DNA from 4 places in the Lentibacillus sp. L22 genome. Region 1 is predicted to be linked to each of the others. Evidence: predicted binding sites of a transcription regulator. Region 1 holds the regulator's gene; each other region holds the start of a gene.

Region 1 (4,245 bases):
TCCCTCCGTTTTAACGTAATTTAATGAATTCCCCGAGACTATTGTCCAATCATCAGGGGGGGTAAATACATAAGGTATTATTACAGCAGTGAATGATTGATTTCACTTGTTTGCTTTATCTATTGTGAGAAAACACATCAATAGAAGGATACCTTTATGGTTAAGAAAGGAGTAAATTGAAGAATGCCTGTAAATCCTTATTATCATCGATGCATGGAATGCAGGGGCAGACCAGTAAGGATTAGAACGAAAGATGGTCGGGTACATCATGGGATTGTTGATCGGGTCACACCTACCCATGTCTATCTTCGTCCAATGCACAGAGGTCTTGGCGGGTACGGCTACGGATGGGGATTTGGTGGGTTTGGGCTGGGATTTGTCTCAGGAATTGCCCTTGGTGCCATTGCAGCATTTTCCCCACTTTTCTTCTGGTAAAAAAACGGACCAAGATGACGGAATGTGTGGATGATTCGTTTGCCCTCCCTTTAAATACCTTACCGGCTGCTTGCCACATGTTACAAAGCCTGCCAATATAGCGGGCTTTGTAACACTATTTTGGAAAGTCGGACTCCTTTAGAATTGTTTCTGCTGGGACATCCAACATCTGCTCAATGGTACTATTTGTATTCGCTACATAGGATGAAACCATATGATAGCCGGTATTATAACCGGCCCATCGCGGAATAAATCCTTTTCCATACAGCAATTCATAGTGCCTGCGTTCGGCTCTTTTTACGGTACAATTTGGTTGAAGCCATTTTTCCCAGTGATACAAGGCCGTTTTGGATGGATAAAGGGTTGCCCATTTTGCCAGGTGTTCCTTGCCCAGGCGCTCTTCCACGGCCATTTCCGCCAAACCTTCCAGAACAATAGAATCAAGCAAATCCATGTTTGCTTCGGATTTATCAAGGTGTTTTAACCGGCATACATGATTATATTCATGAATCAGCAGTTTCTCCAGCTCAACTTTTTTATTGTATGGGGTGACAAACAAAAACACTTTATCCGGATAGGACAAACCGGATAGCCCGTTAAAATCAGCCTGGAGTTTTCGATTTTGCACATTGGAAGGCAATATAAAGACAGGAACATCGGGGCCATGCCAATCTTTTCGCAACTTGGTCAGTGATGTCTTCACGGTCTCCCAACAATTTTTTTCTTTTAACGATTTGATGATTGACTTATCGTCCGGGCTGGGTAAAAACAGCCCGTTTCTCAGTAAATGCTCATGAATTTCGACAGTATTTGCATGATGAAAATAGGGTTTTAGTCTGCCGCTTATTTGCTCCTGGTGATGTTTTCTTACCTTTATTTTGGATGTTTCCTTATCTTTTTTTGCCATGTACGCGTCAAGCCACTTAGATGTTTGCACAACCGCCATTTACAACCAATCCTTTTCCAAAGTTGAACGATCACTATACTATATGACAGATAACCCAAATTGTTCCGGGACAAAGGGACGGTTCTTCTGTCCCGGCAATTTTTTACAAGAAAAAAATGGTGGGACAAGGATCCTGTCCCTAAAGGTGAGGCAGGAGAACCGACCCGAAACCGGCCCTCTGTCCCTACAATGGATAATGTTTTAAGAAATAGACGAGTGCTTGCAGTTCTACAGCTAAATCAATATGATGGACACGGACATTGTCGGGGACTGTTATTCTGGCTGGGGTAAAATTCAGAATGCCAGCGATTCCCTGGTTGACAAGCCTTTCTGTAATTCCATCCGCTTCACTTGCCGGTACAGTCAGGATAGCCACTTGTACGTCGCCGAGCTTTTCTTCCAGATCGCTAATATGATAGACAGGTATCCCGCCAATATCGGTTCCCACTTTTTCTTTATTGGTATCAAACGCCATTACGATTTTGGTGTTGTTGTTTTTCATAAAATTATAGTGCAAAAAAGCCGTACCAAGATTTCCGACCCCAATGAGGGCAACCTCGGTTGTTTCATCCTGATCCAGCGTTTTCCGGAAAAAGCCAAGCAAATATTCTACATTATAGCCATAACCTTTTTTTCCCAAAGCACCAAAGTAACTAAAATCACGACGAATGGTGGCTGAGTCCACTTTAACTGCATCACTTAATTCCTTGGAGGAGACGCGCATTTTCCCCTGAATGTGCAGATTGTTTAAAAACCGATAATATAGAGGTAATCTTTTTGCTGTTGCTTGCGGAATCTTATTTTGCTCCACCGTTATCCTCCCCTTGTTCGCGATGATAGTCACCGGATTTTCCGCCTTTCTTCGCTAATAAGCGTGTTTCTCCAATGATCATGCCCTTATCAATCGCCTTACACATATCATAGACGGTTAATGCTGTCGCAGTAGCAGCAGTTAATGCCTCCATTTCCACTCCTGTACTGCCTTTTGTTTTGACAAACGCTTCTATTTTCAATTCAAACACGTCATCTTTGACATGCCAATCAAATGAAATATCGATCCCTTTCAATGACAATGGATGACACATGGGAATCCAGTCAGATGTTTTCTTTGCCGCCATAATACCGGCTACTTGAGCGACCGCTAGTACGTCGCCTTTTTCTATTTGATAATCGTTGATTTTTTGATAAATTTCTTCTGAGACTTTAACACTGGACGCAGCAATGGCCGTTCGTTCTGTCTCAGCCTTTTCACTTATATCCACCATATGGGCTCGTCCCTGTTGATTAAAGTGTGTGAAATCCGCCATTTTTTCAACTCCATTTCGCTTTCAACCGTACTTCTTATAGTTTAACAGAAACAGGAACAGAAGTCGTGATTTATTTCACATTCAAAAACCGCAGTCGAAATGATCTACCTTATACTTTCTAACCTTCCAAGAATACGATACACTAATGTGGATGAGGTGAACGATTTATGATTATCATGCAACTAAATGGTATTTCCAAATCCTTTGGCGCGGAACAAATATTATCGAATATAAAATTGGAAATAAAAGATAAAGACCGAATTGCTATTGTCGGGAGAAACGGAGCAGGAAAATCTACCTTGCTGAAAATAATGGCCGGGGAACTTTCCCATGATGAAGGGGAAATACACAAACCAAAAGATCTTTCCATTGGCTATTTGTGCCAGCATACAGGACTTGAATCCGATAAAACTATCTGGGAAGAAATGCTGACGGTTTTTCAAGACTTAATGAAACAAGAAAAACGCTTGCGAATCATGGAACAACAAATGGCAGATACAGATTCGCTTTCCCAAGAGGATTATCAACAGCTATTACATGACTATGACCGGGCACAACAAGCCTTTACAGCAGGTGGCGGATATCGTTACGAGGCAGAGATAAAATCTGTACTGACGGGGTTAAATTTTCAGGACTATGATGACAGCACCCCGATCAATGCATTGAGTGGCGGCCAGAAAACCCGGCTTGCCCTGGGTAAACTGCTGTTGATGAAACCAGATCTGCTTATCCTTGACGAACCAACCAACCATCTTGATATTGATACACTTGCATGGCTGGAAAATTATTTAGCCGGTTATCCCGGAGCGGTTACTATTGTTTCCCATGACCGCTACTTTTTGGACAAAACCGTGACGATTGTTTATGAGATCTCTTACCATCATACAAAAAAATATCATGGAACCTATAGTAAATTTTTAGAACAAAAGGCCCAGCAATTTGAACAGGAAATGAAAGAATATGAAAAACAGCAAACAGAAATCAAACGAATGGAAACCTTTATTCAAAAAAATATTGTCCGGGCATCGACAACGAAGCGCGCTCAATCCAGACGAAAACAATTGGAAAAAATGGAGAAACTGGATAAACCTGCCGGGGAGGAATCATCAGCAAATTTCACATTTGAGATTGCCCGCAGAAGCGGAAATGATGTACTAAAATTAAATGATGTTTCCTTTCGCTATGACGATGATAAAAAAGAGCTGTTTTCCCACGTCAATTTGCATGTCAACCGCGGGGATCGGGTTGCACTGGTTGGACCCAATGGCGTGGGGAAAACGACCCTGCTTAAAATAATACTTGGAACCTTAAAACCAAATCATGGAACGATCCAGCTTGGTACCGGTGTACAAATTGGCTATTATGACCAGGAACAAATGACCTTAACCCCGACAAAAACCATCTTGCAGGAATTATGGGATGACTATCCAACCATCAATGAACGAGATATTCGAACCGTTTTGGGCAACTTTTTATTCTCCGGGGATGATGTTTTAAAACAGGTACATTCCTTAAGCGGCGGCGAAAAAGCCCGTCTGTCATTAGCCAAACTGATGA
Region 2 (4,245 bases), on a different contig from region 1:
GAATGTTTATGGAATGGTAATGAATGAAGTACACCAGATTCGGCGGGGAATGGATTATGCCCCGCTTTTACACAGGCAAGTATAAGTTGGCCAACAGAATTCCCAGACTTTCCCGATAAATAACAGTAAATTGTTCGATGGGTAACGGGTTTACCCCACAACCAAGTTCAATTGTAAAACCGGGATTTTGAAACGCTTGAATAAACCAATCTTTAAATCCTGCATAGTTATCCAAAACATGAACCGGGCGATAGCCGCTTACTCGTGCATACTCATCCGCCTGACACGCTGAATGTTTAGGTTCCAGTCCTAAAAATCCCCAATATATTTCCCGTCCTTGTGTATGAAACGCCATCACTCGTGAAAAATTTCTTGTTTTAACAAGCTCGGCCATTGCGATTGATTCCGGTTCAGACAGAGGGGCAGTTCCTGGAAAATCCCTCGGACCTGGTACCTTTGGTTTTCTTTGTGCTTCCTTTTCCCATAATGCAGGGTATTGCTTGTTAAGATCAACACCCAAAATATTTGCTTTCCAGCTGGAGAAATCCGCATTCTGATCGTTTAGTTGGCATACGTCAGCTTGATATGATCCGGCAGCAGTTGAACCATTTAAGACAAGATTCACGCCATCAGGATTTACCATTGGAACAATTGACAGACAAGTATTAATATATTGAGATAACATATAAACATCAAGGATCGAAGTATTATTTGTAAGTGACAGTGCATATTGATTTACAAATTTCATAATAACCGAAGTAGTGATCCATTCATTGGCATGAAACGACCCATTGATATGTATATGTTTATCTCCCATACCAATTTGCAGTTCAACAATATCTTTGCCCATAACAGAATGGCCAATCGATTGACCAATGATGAATGGGTAAACGGTTATCAGCTGGTTGATCGTTTCCACCAGTTGTTCATATGTATATGGCTCACCATCAGGTACAATTAGCTCATTAATGCGTTCTGGAATGTATATCCGTTGTCCAGTTTGAATATGACAATTTTTTACAAATGGGTTCACTAATAATATTGCATCCATTGGGAGATGATAATGATTGGCAATCTCCCATAATGTATCTGTTTCAGCTACTATATATTCACGTAAACGGTAACCAGGAATTTGCAAACTTGCCCCAGCCTCAATTGAATCTGATGTCAGCTTGGGGTTTGATTTTTCAATTAAAACGGCTGGAATACCAAATAGTTGGCTAAAATACCATAATGAATCATTGCGTCGTACCGTAACTTCCATTCAATTTCCTCCTCTGACTAGAGATATCCAGCAATCAGTATCTCTACTTTTCCTATTATTAATCCTATGACAAAACAGACAAAAAGATGAATTTCAGCGAAAATCTTGAAAGAATCAGGGTTGTTCGTTACTATATTAGTATACAAATTTTACTTTACTTTATGGATGAATTTGTACATATAGAGAAAAGGTATTGAAAGGAGGATTTTCACGTGGCATTTGTGATTACTTCACCTTGTTTGAATGAAAAATCAGGCGAGTGTGTGGAAGTATGTCCTGTTGACTGTATAGAAGAAGGTAAAGATATGTTTTATATTGATCCCGATATCTGTATCGATTGCGGTGCATGTGAAGCAGTATGTCCTGTCGAGGCAATTTATATGGAAGATGAAATACCAGAAGAAGAAACGAAATACATTGAATTAAATCGGCAATTTTTTGAAGACCGGTAAGTACCCCAGCCGCTGGAAGTTGGAGCCGGGTGAGGGAATAAAGCTATGAATTTTATACTGCCTTAACTAGTAGATAAAGCCACTATGGGGTACATGGTGGCTTTATCTATATTATTGTTTGATTGAAAAACCGGTAAAATCTTGTTCGGTTGCTGATGTTGATTCAACTTGTATCTGATCAACACGAATAAATGGACTAAATCCAGACTTCATATCCTCCAAATATTGTTCGATATTTGTATGATCTCCGGCAATTTCCATCTCCACTGTGCCATCTTCCTTATTTCGCACCCATCCAACCAGTTTATGCTGTACCGCTGATTGTTTTGCTGCGTAACGAAATCCAACACCTTGAACGCGACCACTTACGATTACGTGAATTGCCATTGTTTTATATATCCCCCTTATAATTATCGTTCTGTCTATATATTACTTAACCATAAACAGATAAAATAAAACACAATGGAGCGATTTCTTTATCACCATTAACCGGCAGTAATACCCCCATTGATTGAAGTTTCACTTTATAAAAAACACGGTGATTAGGGATTAAAAGGTTTTCATATTGGTAATGCTCATAGTAACAATATAGGATCAAATGTACAGTAATAATTGGCGAAAAGATGCTGAAACCTGCGTGCAGCCAAGATGGTGGAACAAGTAATTTGTATGCGGTATCAAAACCAATGTAACATCACTTTTTAAGCTTGTACTACTGGAAAAAGTGTCAAAAAAGCAACAACGTGACAATTCTCACATTAATTTGATTACGTATTGTTATAAGATTTTTACCATGTTATGCTACATTTGTATTAAGGAAAAAGAAAAGTACTGTTATAGTTTGAATCAACTTTTGACTAATACAGTTCTTTTATTCAGTTTAAGTAAAAAATAGGAAGTGATGAGATGTCAGGGCCTGCTTTAAAGCATGTGGACAGTCACGCGGCTATCCATGAAGCCGCATTAAATGAAGCAGCAGAGTTAACGGAATTACTCGACAAGCTTGTAAAAGACGGGCATGTCGAAAAAGCTTTGGAAGTGGCATTTGTTACCGTGGAACATTGGGAAACTCGTACACTAAGGCACGCCGATTCTGAGGAAGAAGGATTATATAAAGAACTTGCTGAAGCTGATCCGTCCTTAAAAGATTCGATTGTAGAATTAACACGTGATCATAATCTGTTAAGACTGCTAGTTGCAGAAATCAGAACATTACTTGATCAAGGGACGGTCAACGATTACATTGTGCAACGATTTCAAGCATTAATTATTGTTGATGAGCTTCATAATCGATCAGAAGAGAAGATTTTACCTGATCATTGACCATGTCATTATTGGAGGTGGAAACATTGACATCAGAAAATGAAAAAACTCCGAAAGAAAGATCATTAAGGATTTGTTTTCCAAAGTTATACAGACAAATTGTTACAAAACTGGAAGACTTTCATATTCACCCATATGATCTGCAAATAAATATAAAAGATAAAAAGGGGAGTTACCAATTAATTCTTCATTATGGGAAAGGATACTCCCACACTGTGTCGCAACATTTTACAGCTGTGCAACTGAACGAAATGGACCCGGGTATTATTGATTTCGTTCTGCAAAACGTGGATGCGATTAAGGAAGTAATGGTTGCCGATTACTTTAAAATGATGAAAGTGTAAACCACTGGGGTATCCGATATTTGTAGAAAGGAAGATTGTCAATGTTTATGTTTGAAGAGGATGCCAATCTTGTTCAAGACCGTGAAGATTTGATTGCTGTACTTCGAATGCGGTTTGGGAATATACAACCAGGTGTAGTGGATGCTGTTTATAAGATCAGTGATATGAACACTCTGGAGCGCTTGATCCTGGTTGCAGCAAATGCACCGGAATTAAAAATATTTCTCGAGGAGTTGGAAGAAGGATCCGGCACATTTAAATTGTTGGGGGAACGCTTTAATCCAATTGATTCATTACATGAAGAAGGGTGATTTCCGTTGAGAAAAACAAAAAATAAGCTACTGGATTCATTAAAACATATTAAACGCGGTGAGCAAATCAATCAGAATTGGACAGAGGAAAGTCCGCGACCACGCGCCTGGGAAGACATATATCGCAGACGCTGGCAACATGATAAGGTTGTTCGATCCACACATGGTGTTAACTGTACCGGTTCATGCAGCTGGAAAATTTATGTTAAAGACGGGATTATCACATCGGAAACGCAGCAAACAGATTATCCAACTACCGGCGATGATTTTCCGGAATATGAACCAAGGGGCTGTCCGCGAGGGGCAAGTTTTTCCTGGTATACATACAGTCCTATTCGCGTGAAATACCCGTATGTTCGTGGTGATTTATATGAACTGTGGAAGAAAGAACGTGCAAATGGTCTTGATCCTGTTCAGGCCTGGGAAAATATTGTGACCGATCCAAATAAACGCGCGCAATACGTTGATGCCCGTGGTAAAGGCGGATTCGTTCGGGCGACATGGAGGGAAATGTGCGAAATCATTGCCAGTTCCTCGATCCACACTATTAA
Region 3 (4,245 bases), on a different contig from region 1:
AATATTGAATATCAAGGAAATCATAATCGATCATCCACTCAATTTTTTCCTTGACCGCTTCCATTTTTTCCGGTTTGAAATAACCATAGACTGGGCATTGTCCAATTCCAGTGCAAGAACCTTTTTCTCTCGTGAACCTTTCAGGATTTTGGCAAGCAATGTCCGTCCGCCTTGTGCAATAATTTCATCTGCAGCCCGTAATATAGCCAGGATTTCATGTTCCGGTAATGATTGGGTCGCTGTTTCCATTGGGATTATCCTTTCTTTAAAATAGTAATAGCCAAACTATCTTTCCGATTAATGTAACCATTATTATATACTTTTTACCGCTACCCTGCCAAGAATAAAAATAGAACCATAGCATTGGCGCTCGCTATGGTTCTACTAATTTGTTACAGTTATTTAGCTGATTTATTGATGTATTGTCGCTTATTATCCGTTATACCTGCAAAGCAAATGGTTGCAGGATCCTGGTCGATTTCCAATTCCACCTTCCGATCATTCGTGGGTAAAGTTTCCTCAAAAATGGCTTCGTATTCAGGAACAGTTACCTCGGTACGTTCAGAAAATAGCTTGGTATGTTGGTCTATTTGCAGGTGTTTTCGGTAATTTGGTTGCAAAATTCCACTGAAGAACTCACCTACTGCACCCGAGCCGTAACTATATAACCCGATTCTGGATCCCGCCTCCAGGCTTTCTTTTTGTTCTAATAACGATAACAAGCTTAAATACAACGACCCCGTATAAATGTTACCGACCATTCGGTTATACGTGGTACTAATTTGATAGTTGTCCATTAATCGCTCCTGATCCGATTCTGTTCCTTCATCCAAAATGGTGCGTAACGCCTTTTTACCCATTTTTGTATATGGCAAGTGATAACAGATTGCTTCATAATCATGCAGTTCCAGACCTGTCTTTTCTTTGTATTGCCGCCAAACGTTATTGAAAAACGCAATATACTGTTCATTGGAAAATTTTCCATCCACAAATGCCTTATCAGCGTAAATTGGCCGCCAGAAATCCATAATATCAGCGGTCATGTATGCATTATGTTCTTCCAAAACCATAATTTTTGGATCTGCACTAATGAGTAATGCAACTGCACCAGCCCCTTGCGTAGCTTCTCCCGAGGTATTCAAACCATAACGGGCGATATCTGATCCCAATACCAGCACTTTGCTTCCTGGATGTAGTGCGATATGCCCTTTAGCCATTTGGATACCAGCAGTTGCCCCATAACAGGCCTGTTTTAATTCAATGGCGCGTGCTTGTGGTTTTAACCCAAGCAATTGATGGACATATACCGCTGCTGATTTGGAGTGATCAATCCCCGACTCCGTTCCAAAAATAACAAAATCAATCTTCTCTTTATCATCGTCATCTAATATTTTCAGGGCCGCGTTTGCTGCAAGTGAGACAGCGTCCTGAGTTAGCGGTGGAATTGCCATTTTTTCCTGGCCGATTCCGATTGTAAATTTCTCGGGTTCTACATTTCTACTGACAGCCAGTTTGTTCATGTCTACATACAAATGAGGTGTATAAAAGCCTATTTTATCGATTCCTATTTTCAATTTTCTTCTCTCCTGCTTGCTATAAAATTTATATATCATGTGCTGGAGAAAAACCCCAAGCCGCATCGATACTTCGTGATTATTTTCACATACCTGTACAACCTTAAGTTAACAGTATAAATAATAATATAAATGGGTGTGAAAAACAATGAAAAGGTTGCACTGGGACGGACCTGGTTAAAACTACCAGGTCCGTATCGAGCAGTTTGTATAAATCGGCAATTAAGCCGTCCGTTCAATTCAGTTGACGGCTTTCCAGGAAAAATATAATAGTGCTGTCATTCGGGACACTTGTAGCGATTCCAACTTTATTTACCTCTTAAGCGAGGGTCGTGTATTATTGTAATACTCGCTTCTCCATGGTTGATCCGATATTGTAAGTTCTATTCTTGTGACCTAGGGAATATAATTTTAAACGTTGTCCCTTTCCCGATCTCGCTTCTTACATCAATTCTTCCGTTGTGCGCCTCTGTTAAGTGTTTAACGATGGCAAGCCCAAGACCTGTACCGCCGGAATTCCGGCCCCTTGCCTTGTCAACGCGATAAAAACGCTCAAAAATTCGCGGAATTTCATCCAAGCTTATTCCTATCCCGTTATCCTTGACAATAAATTCAACAGTACGAGGGAATCCTTCAACATGAACATGTATAAACCCTTTTTCAGGGGAATAAACAATAGCATTTGTGATAACATTAATGAACATTTGTTTCAAGCGAAAAGGATCGCCCTCGATCACGGTATGTCCTTCCGCCCCGGATTGTATATCAATGCTTTTTTCTTTTGCTTCTTCTTGTAGTAATTCAAGCGTTTCATCTACAATTTTACTAAGATCCACTTCTTGCCAATTCAGTTGAAACGTATCACTTTCAATTTTTGAGAGTTCCAGTAAATCATAAATTAACGCTTCCAATCGCTCACTTTCTCTCAAAATAATCGTCATAAATTTCTTTCTAATATTTTCATCTTTCATCTCTTCATCCAACAGTGTTTCGGCAAATCCCTTTAGAGAGGTAACAGGGGTTTTTAATTCATGGGACACATTAGCAACAAATTCTTTTCTTACTTTTTCTAGTTTCTTTAGCTCAGTAATATCATGAAGGACGACAACAATTCCTTTCGCATGACTGGAACCGTGTTTAATTGGGGCACAGTAAATGTCAATATATCGTCTTTCAATACCAAGCGGCAGGATAACGGATTGACGTACAATCGTTTCGTTAACGATGGATTCATGTATTGTGTTTCTAACTTCCTCATCATGGAGAACATATTGATAGTTTTTGTGGAACCAATCTCCTTTTTTAATATGAAACATATCCTGGAAGGTTTGATTGGCAAGCCGTAAATGCCCGTCCATATCAATGAGAAGTAAAGAACTGTCAATGTTTTCAATTAACGTCTCCAACTGGTCTTGTTGAATCTGGGATAACTTGACCGTTTTTTGCAAGCTTTCTCCAAGTTCGTTCAAATGACGATTTAGCTGACCGGTGGATTTCGGCTTATCTATGTATGTACGTGTACTGAAATTACCAGCTGTGAACTGCTTGATCATTCTAACCGATTCATCCAATGGTTTTGCAAAATTCCTAATGACAAAATATCCAATGAATAGGAACAAAAGGAATGTCGATATTAACACTACGGAAACGAGCAACAAGTGTCCTGAAAACAAAAATAGCACAATTCCGGCACCTAATAGTAACACCAATAATATCCCACTCAATATAGCCATAAATTGGAATACGATATGGTGTATCATTTGGGTTCCTCCAATTTATATCCAAATCCGCGAACCGTTTTTATATAACCCGGTTTTTTCGTATTTTCTTCAATTTTTTCACGCAAATGGCTAACATGCACATCAGCAATTCTTGTGTCACCGACATAATCAAAATTCCAAACCGCATTGAGAATTTGTTCCCTTGAAAGAACATTGCCCTTATTTTGTGCTAAATACACGAGTAATTCAAATTCCTTCGGCGTACATTCCATTTCCTGGCCTTTGAAATAAGCTTCATATTTTTTGGGGTAAATTTCCAATTCACCAATGACTATTTGTTCTTCCTTTGATAATTCCAATTCATCATTTGCAAGAATGGTACGTCGGAGTACCGCCTTTACGCGGGATACGACTTCCCTCGGACTGAATGGCTTGGTAATGTAATCATCCGCCCCCAGCTCAAGACCGAGTACTTTATCAAATTCGTCATCCTTTGCCGTTAGCATAATAATCGGGGTGAGCAATTTCTGTTCCCTTAGCTGTTTGCAGACATCTATTCCATCCATCCCCGGCAACATTAGATCAAGAACAATTAAATCAGGCTGTTTTTCTTTGACTAGATGGAGAGCGGTAAGACCATCCGTGACGGGTATTACCTCATAGCCAGCTTTTGTGAGATTAAATTCAAGCAATGTAACGATGGAGATTTCGTCATCGACAACCATGACTTTTTCGTTCATTTTCACACTCCATTCTGCGTTTATTGTTTAACGGACTTTTGTTCCACACATCAGGGGACACTATGTTTAATATATACAAATCATTTGAAAACCTCAATGAATGTTAACATTTGCTTCAGGAATCACTCAGGGTTTATTTATCCAAACTTACCTGAGATATAGTCTTTCGTACGTTGATCAGACGGATTTGAAAAAATGGAAGCTGTATCA
Region 4 (4,245 bases), on a different contig from region 1:
CTTGAGCAATTTCAATATCGGTTTTCACGTCCATGACATCCTTTCCACCTAAAAGTTAACTGCCATTTTCCAAGTATCTTCATTATATCTGGAAATAAGTTAAAAATATAGCCGAAAAGTTTCGAAAAAACATGGAATTTTTTTGTCTTATGCTTGACGGAGCAATTAAAATAAGCTATTATTTACACAAGCAAAGAAGATGTATGGAATCATGAATGACAGACAGCTTCTATAGAAGTGGATGCAATTATGATCCTGCTCTTCTATAGTGGCTGTTTTTCTATATCATCTGGACTTTGTATTATCAACACGTTTTAAGGGATGTGTATACATGCTTTTGCGTGAAAGTTTTAGGGAGGACAAAATACAATGGAAAACGGAGTAGTAAAATGGTTCAACGCAGAAAAGGGTTATGGTTTCATTCAAATTGAAGACGGAAATGATGTATTTGTACACTATTCTGCCATTCAAGAAGAAGGATTCAAAACACTTGAAGAAGGACAAGAAGTGTCTTTTGAAATTGTTGAAGGTGAACGCGGCCCACAAGCAGCAAATGTAGTGAAGAAATAAATTCATATATAAAGCGGTAATCGTACATCGATTACCGCTTTTATTTATTATTAGTGTGCTTATTTCTTATTTAAATAACGGACTTTTCGGTTACCCTCCATAAGCACTTGCACTTTTTCTTTCATGTTACTTTTGTTAATGCCCGATCTTCCTGTGGTACGCGTAATCTTAACAGCCCCAGGTGCAACATTGGAAATAAAATGGCGGAAAAATAGGCTCCAAGTAACAATGGAATAACAAATAACTCAATCAGCACAATAAGATAATTTGGATGCTTCATATACTTATATGGACCCTTTTTTATAAGGGAGACTCTTGGCAGGACAATGATTTTTGTATTCCAAAACCTCCCAAGTGTATAAATACACCAAATCCTTCCCATTTGCGTGGCGATAAATATTATAAATAGAAAATAATTTAATTGTCTTGGTGCAGGATTCGCACTTACTTCTGCAATAATGGACAAGAAAAATAGTACATGCAGTACGATAAACCATTTATAATGTTTCTTGCCCCGTTCAATACCGCCACGTGCCTTCATCCATTTTTCATTTCGCTTTGCAATATAAAGCTCAACCAGCCGCTGACAGATGATTACACCAATTAAAACACTCATCCATATTGTCATTCATTCCACTCCAATAATAATAGTTCCGAACTAAAGCCAGGTCCCAGGGCTGACAAAATGCTTTGCTCTTTCCCCTGAAACACCTCTTTCATCCATTCATACAAAACATAAAAAACAGTACCTGATGACATATTCCCGTGATCACGCAATACATTGTATGAATGTATTAATTTTTCAGTCGGGATATGTAGTGTTTCCTCCATTGCCTGCAACACTTTTTTTCCGCCTGGATGAGCTATGAATGAGTGAATCTTTTGTTCTTCCAGGCCGGCTCCACTAAGAAATGACTCAATATGATCCTTCCAAAGCGTTTTTACAAGGTTTGGAATGCTCTTTGAGAAAATGACTTCCATGCCATTATTGGTAATATCCCATCCCATGATGGATAAGCTATCCTTTTTAGTGAACGTACCTTTACGGGTGATTCGTGGTAATATTTTTGTCCGATTGGAGCAATATTTTGACTGCTCACCACATAAAAATACAGCCCCAACTCCGTCACTAAATAAGGCAGTACCAACCAAATTACTCTTCTTATGATCATCCTTTTGAAAAGTGAGACTGCATAATTCCGCACCTATAACAAGCACTGTTTTTTTGGGATGGGCGGTCAGGAAATCAGCTGCACGGGATAACCCGATCGCACCGCCTGCACAACCCAGCCCCCATAATGGCATTCGCTCCACATCTTCACGAAATGGTCGTTCATTCATCAGGTGAGCATCCAGCGATGGTGTCGCAATACCTGTACTGGAGACAAAAATGATCATATCAATGGCCTGATAGGGAATATCCTGTTTAGCAAATTGCCGGTTTGTCAAACAATGATCAATGGCCCGTAATGCATAACGAGTAGCGAGCGTTTGATATAATTTATTTTTTTCCTGAAATGAGTGCTGATGAAGAAACCAATCTTTTGGAACGACAAATTGCCGTTTCGCGATTGCTGCATGATCAAATACAGGAAGTAACCTTTCCAGTTGTTTTTCCGTATAGGGGAATAGTCCGCCAACGAGTTCTTTAATTTCCTGTTGGTTCATCTCATAATCGGGAACGCCAACACCTGCCGAACAAATATATGTCATCCAATCACCTTTTATCCTCTATCGACTTAATACCAAAATACGACCAAATGTATCAATTTTGTAACATAAAGATCTTATTTATAGGTTGTGTTGTTTTAATGAAATTATGACAAATTCCTTGAATAAGGTCTCTTTTTCTTCCAGCTACGTGTCAGTTTTGTGACTTTTGACTTATTTGTGATGTTTGTCACAGAAAGTAATCCACCTTTTCGTGAAAATAATGGTAACGGTTCACTATGAAGCTACAAGGAGGGATTAGCAATGACAAATCAGCTACAGCAAAAAAAGGTTGAGAAACTCAAAACCGACGAAAACAGCTCTTTAAAAGGTACCTTTACATCCGTAATGCTGTTGGGTGCATTCATTATTGTGTCCTGGATTGGCGTTTGGATATTATTTCAGTCCCGTTAGAAGGAAGGTTACATGTCGAGAAAGGAGTCGATAAATACCATGGATATGCACAAATATGAAAAAATCTGGCTTTTATTCGGAACAGCAACATTACTCATTTTTCTTATTACCATTGGCATCAGTGCATTTTATTTGGGTAATCAACCCCCAAGCTATGCTGTTACCATTGATCCGGAAAAAGTTGATGAAAAAGCGCCATTTAATAAACCTGGACTGAAGCAAATTGGTGACAATGAATACGAGCTTACCATTGTTGCCTCTGCATTTAATTATGACGTCGGCAATAATGAAAAGCTGGTACAGATTCCCAAAGGATCGACAGTTCATTTTATTGTCACTACGAAAGACGTTGTCCACGGATTTGAATTAGTCGGTACAAACGTAAACATGATGCTCGAACCGGGATATATCAGCACTTACACCAATACGTTTGATAAACCCGGAAAATACACACTGCTCTGTAACGAATATTGCGGTACGGGACACCATTATATGACCGCAACAATTGAGGTGATGGAATAATGATCAAATCAATCAGAAGTATTACAGCACCTGATGCCAGATTAACGATGGCCCATATGTTTGTCGCTTTTTCAGCGTTATTGATTGGCGCTACGGCAGGATTGCTTCAAACACTGGTTCGTTCGGGAAAAGTAACATTACCAGCTGGAATTGACTATTATCAGATTCTAACATTACATGGAGTCATATTAGGACTTGTACTGACAACTTTCTTTATTATAGGTTTTGTAATTGCAACGCAAAGCAAGACAGCGGGCGCATATAGCTTGAATGAGCGAAAATTGGCCTGGATTGGTTTCTTTATGATGGTAATCGGAGTTTGCTGTACGGCAACAGTTATTTTATTAAATGAAGCTTCGGTACTTTATACGTTTTATGCTCCATTGCAGGCGCATCCCGCTTTTTACATTGGCCTTGTATTGGTAATTATCGGAAGCTGGCTTGAAGGATTTATAATCTTTCATCGTCATGCACGATGGCGAAAAGAAAATCGTGGTAAACGGACACCACTATTAAGTTACATGGGTGTCGTGACGATGTTGTTATGGCAGATCGCAACACTTGGGGTTGCGGCAGCCGCGTTAATTCAATTTATCCCATGGTCACTAGGGTTTACAGATACGATTGACGTACTGGTAAGCCGGACCTTGTTCTGGTATTTCGGCCATCCGCTTGTTTATTTTTGGCTATTGCCCGCTTACATGTGCTGGTATGCCATTATCCCAAAAATTATTGGCGGGAAAATATTCTCGGACTCGTTAGCGCGTTTGACCTTTATCCTGCTATTATTATTCTCGATTCCGGTTGGTTTTCACCATCAGTTGACCGAACCTGGTATCGATCCGTTTTGGAAATACTTGCAAGTGGTTCTGACATTTATGGTGGTAATTCCATCGTTGATGACTGCGTTCTCAGTTTTTGCTTCCTTTGAAATGCGCGGACGGGAATTAGGGGCAAAAGGCCTGTTTGGGTGGCTAAAAAAAATGCCATGGAAAGACGTTCGTTTCTTGGCACCATTCATTGGTATGG

The links. Region 1 encodes Rex, which represses fermentation and respiration genes when NADH is low (regulators of the CRP and FNR family bind a similar motif). Its sites were predicted from a motif close to TTGTGAAATATTTCACAA; they were not measured.
Region 2: the regulator Rex is predicted to act here: its motif matches at 2,458-2,475, upstream of ABRT01_RS08520 (hemerythrin domain-containing protein).
Region 3: the regulator Rex is predicted to act here: its motif matches at 1,648-1,665, upstream of ABRT01_RS00330 (hydroxymethylglutaryl-CoA synthase).
Region 4: the regulator Rex is predicted to act here: its motif matches at 2,459-2,476, upstream of ABRT01_RS00935 (cytochrome c oxidase subunit 2A).

Annotation. Positions count from the first base shown of each region.
Region 1 covers NZ_JBFNXI010000012.1:44,702-48,946, forward strand. The annotation lists gene ABRT01_RS08015 (hypothetical protein) at 184-435, shown strand; gene ABRT01_RS08020 (DUF2268 domain-containing putative Zn-dependent protease) at 551-1,381, opposite strand; gene ABRT01_RS08025 (redox-sensing transcriptional repressor Rex) at 1,566-2,198, opposite strand; gene moaC (cyclic pyranopterin monophosphate synthase MoaC) at 2,179-2,688, opposite strand; gene ABRT01_RS08035 (ABC-F family ATP-binding cassette domain-containing protein) at 2,856-4,245, shown strand, end outside.
Region 2 covers NZ_JBFNXI010000013.1:64,190-68,434, reverse strand. The annotation lists gene ABRT01_RS08540 (histidine phosphatase family protein) at 1-27, shown strand, start outside; gene ABRT01_RS08535 (M14 family metallopeptidase) at 68-1,264, opposite strand; gene ABRT01_RS08530 (ferredoxin family protein) at 1,477-1,716, shown strand; gene ABRT01_RS08525 (acylphosphatase) at 1,828-2,103, opposite strand; gene ABRT01_RS08520 (hemerythrin domain-containing protein) at 2,623-3,039, shown strand; gene ABRT01_RS08515 (hypothetical protein) at 3,066-3,383, shown strand; gene ABRT01_RS08510 (hypothetical protein) at 3,425-3,694, shown strand; gene ABRT01_RS08505 (nitrate reductase subunit alpha) at 3,701-4,245, shown strand, end outside.
Region 3 covers NZ_JBFNXI010000001.1:66,100-70,344, reverse strand. The annotation lists gene ABRT01_RS00340 (RQC-minor-1 family DNA-binding protein) at 1-64, opposite strand, end outside; gene ABRT01_RS00335 (hypothetical protein) at 31-249, opposite strand; gene ABRT01_RS00330 (hydroxymethylglutaryl-CoA synthase) at 399-1,574, opposite strand; gene pnpS (two-component system histidine kinase PnpS) at 1,958-3,334, opposite strand; gene ABRT01_RS00320 (response regulator transcription factor) at 3,331-4,035, opposite strand; gene pstB (phosphate ABC transporter ATP-binding protein PstB) at 4,173-4,245, opposite strand, start outside.
Region 4 covers NZ_JBFNXI010000001.1:180,002-184,246, reverse strand. The annotation lists gene ABRT01_RS00955 (formate--tetrahydrofolate ligase) at 1-34, opposite strand, end outside; gene ABRT01_RS00950 (cold-shock protein) at 370-570, shown strand; gene ABRT01_RS00945 (isoprenylcysteine carboxyl methyltransferase family protein) at 692-1,198, opposite strand; gene ABRT01_RS00940 (type III polyketide synthase) at 1,195-2,283, opposite strand; gene ABRT01_RS00935 (cytochrome c oxidase subunit 2A) at 2,545-2,694, shown strand; gene ABRT01_RS00930 (cytochrome c oxidase subunit II) at 2,734-3,216, shown strand; gene ABRT01_RS00925 (b(o/a)3-type cytochrome-c oxidase subunit 1) at 3,216-4,245, shown strand, end outside.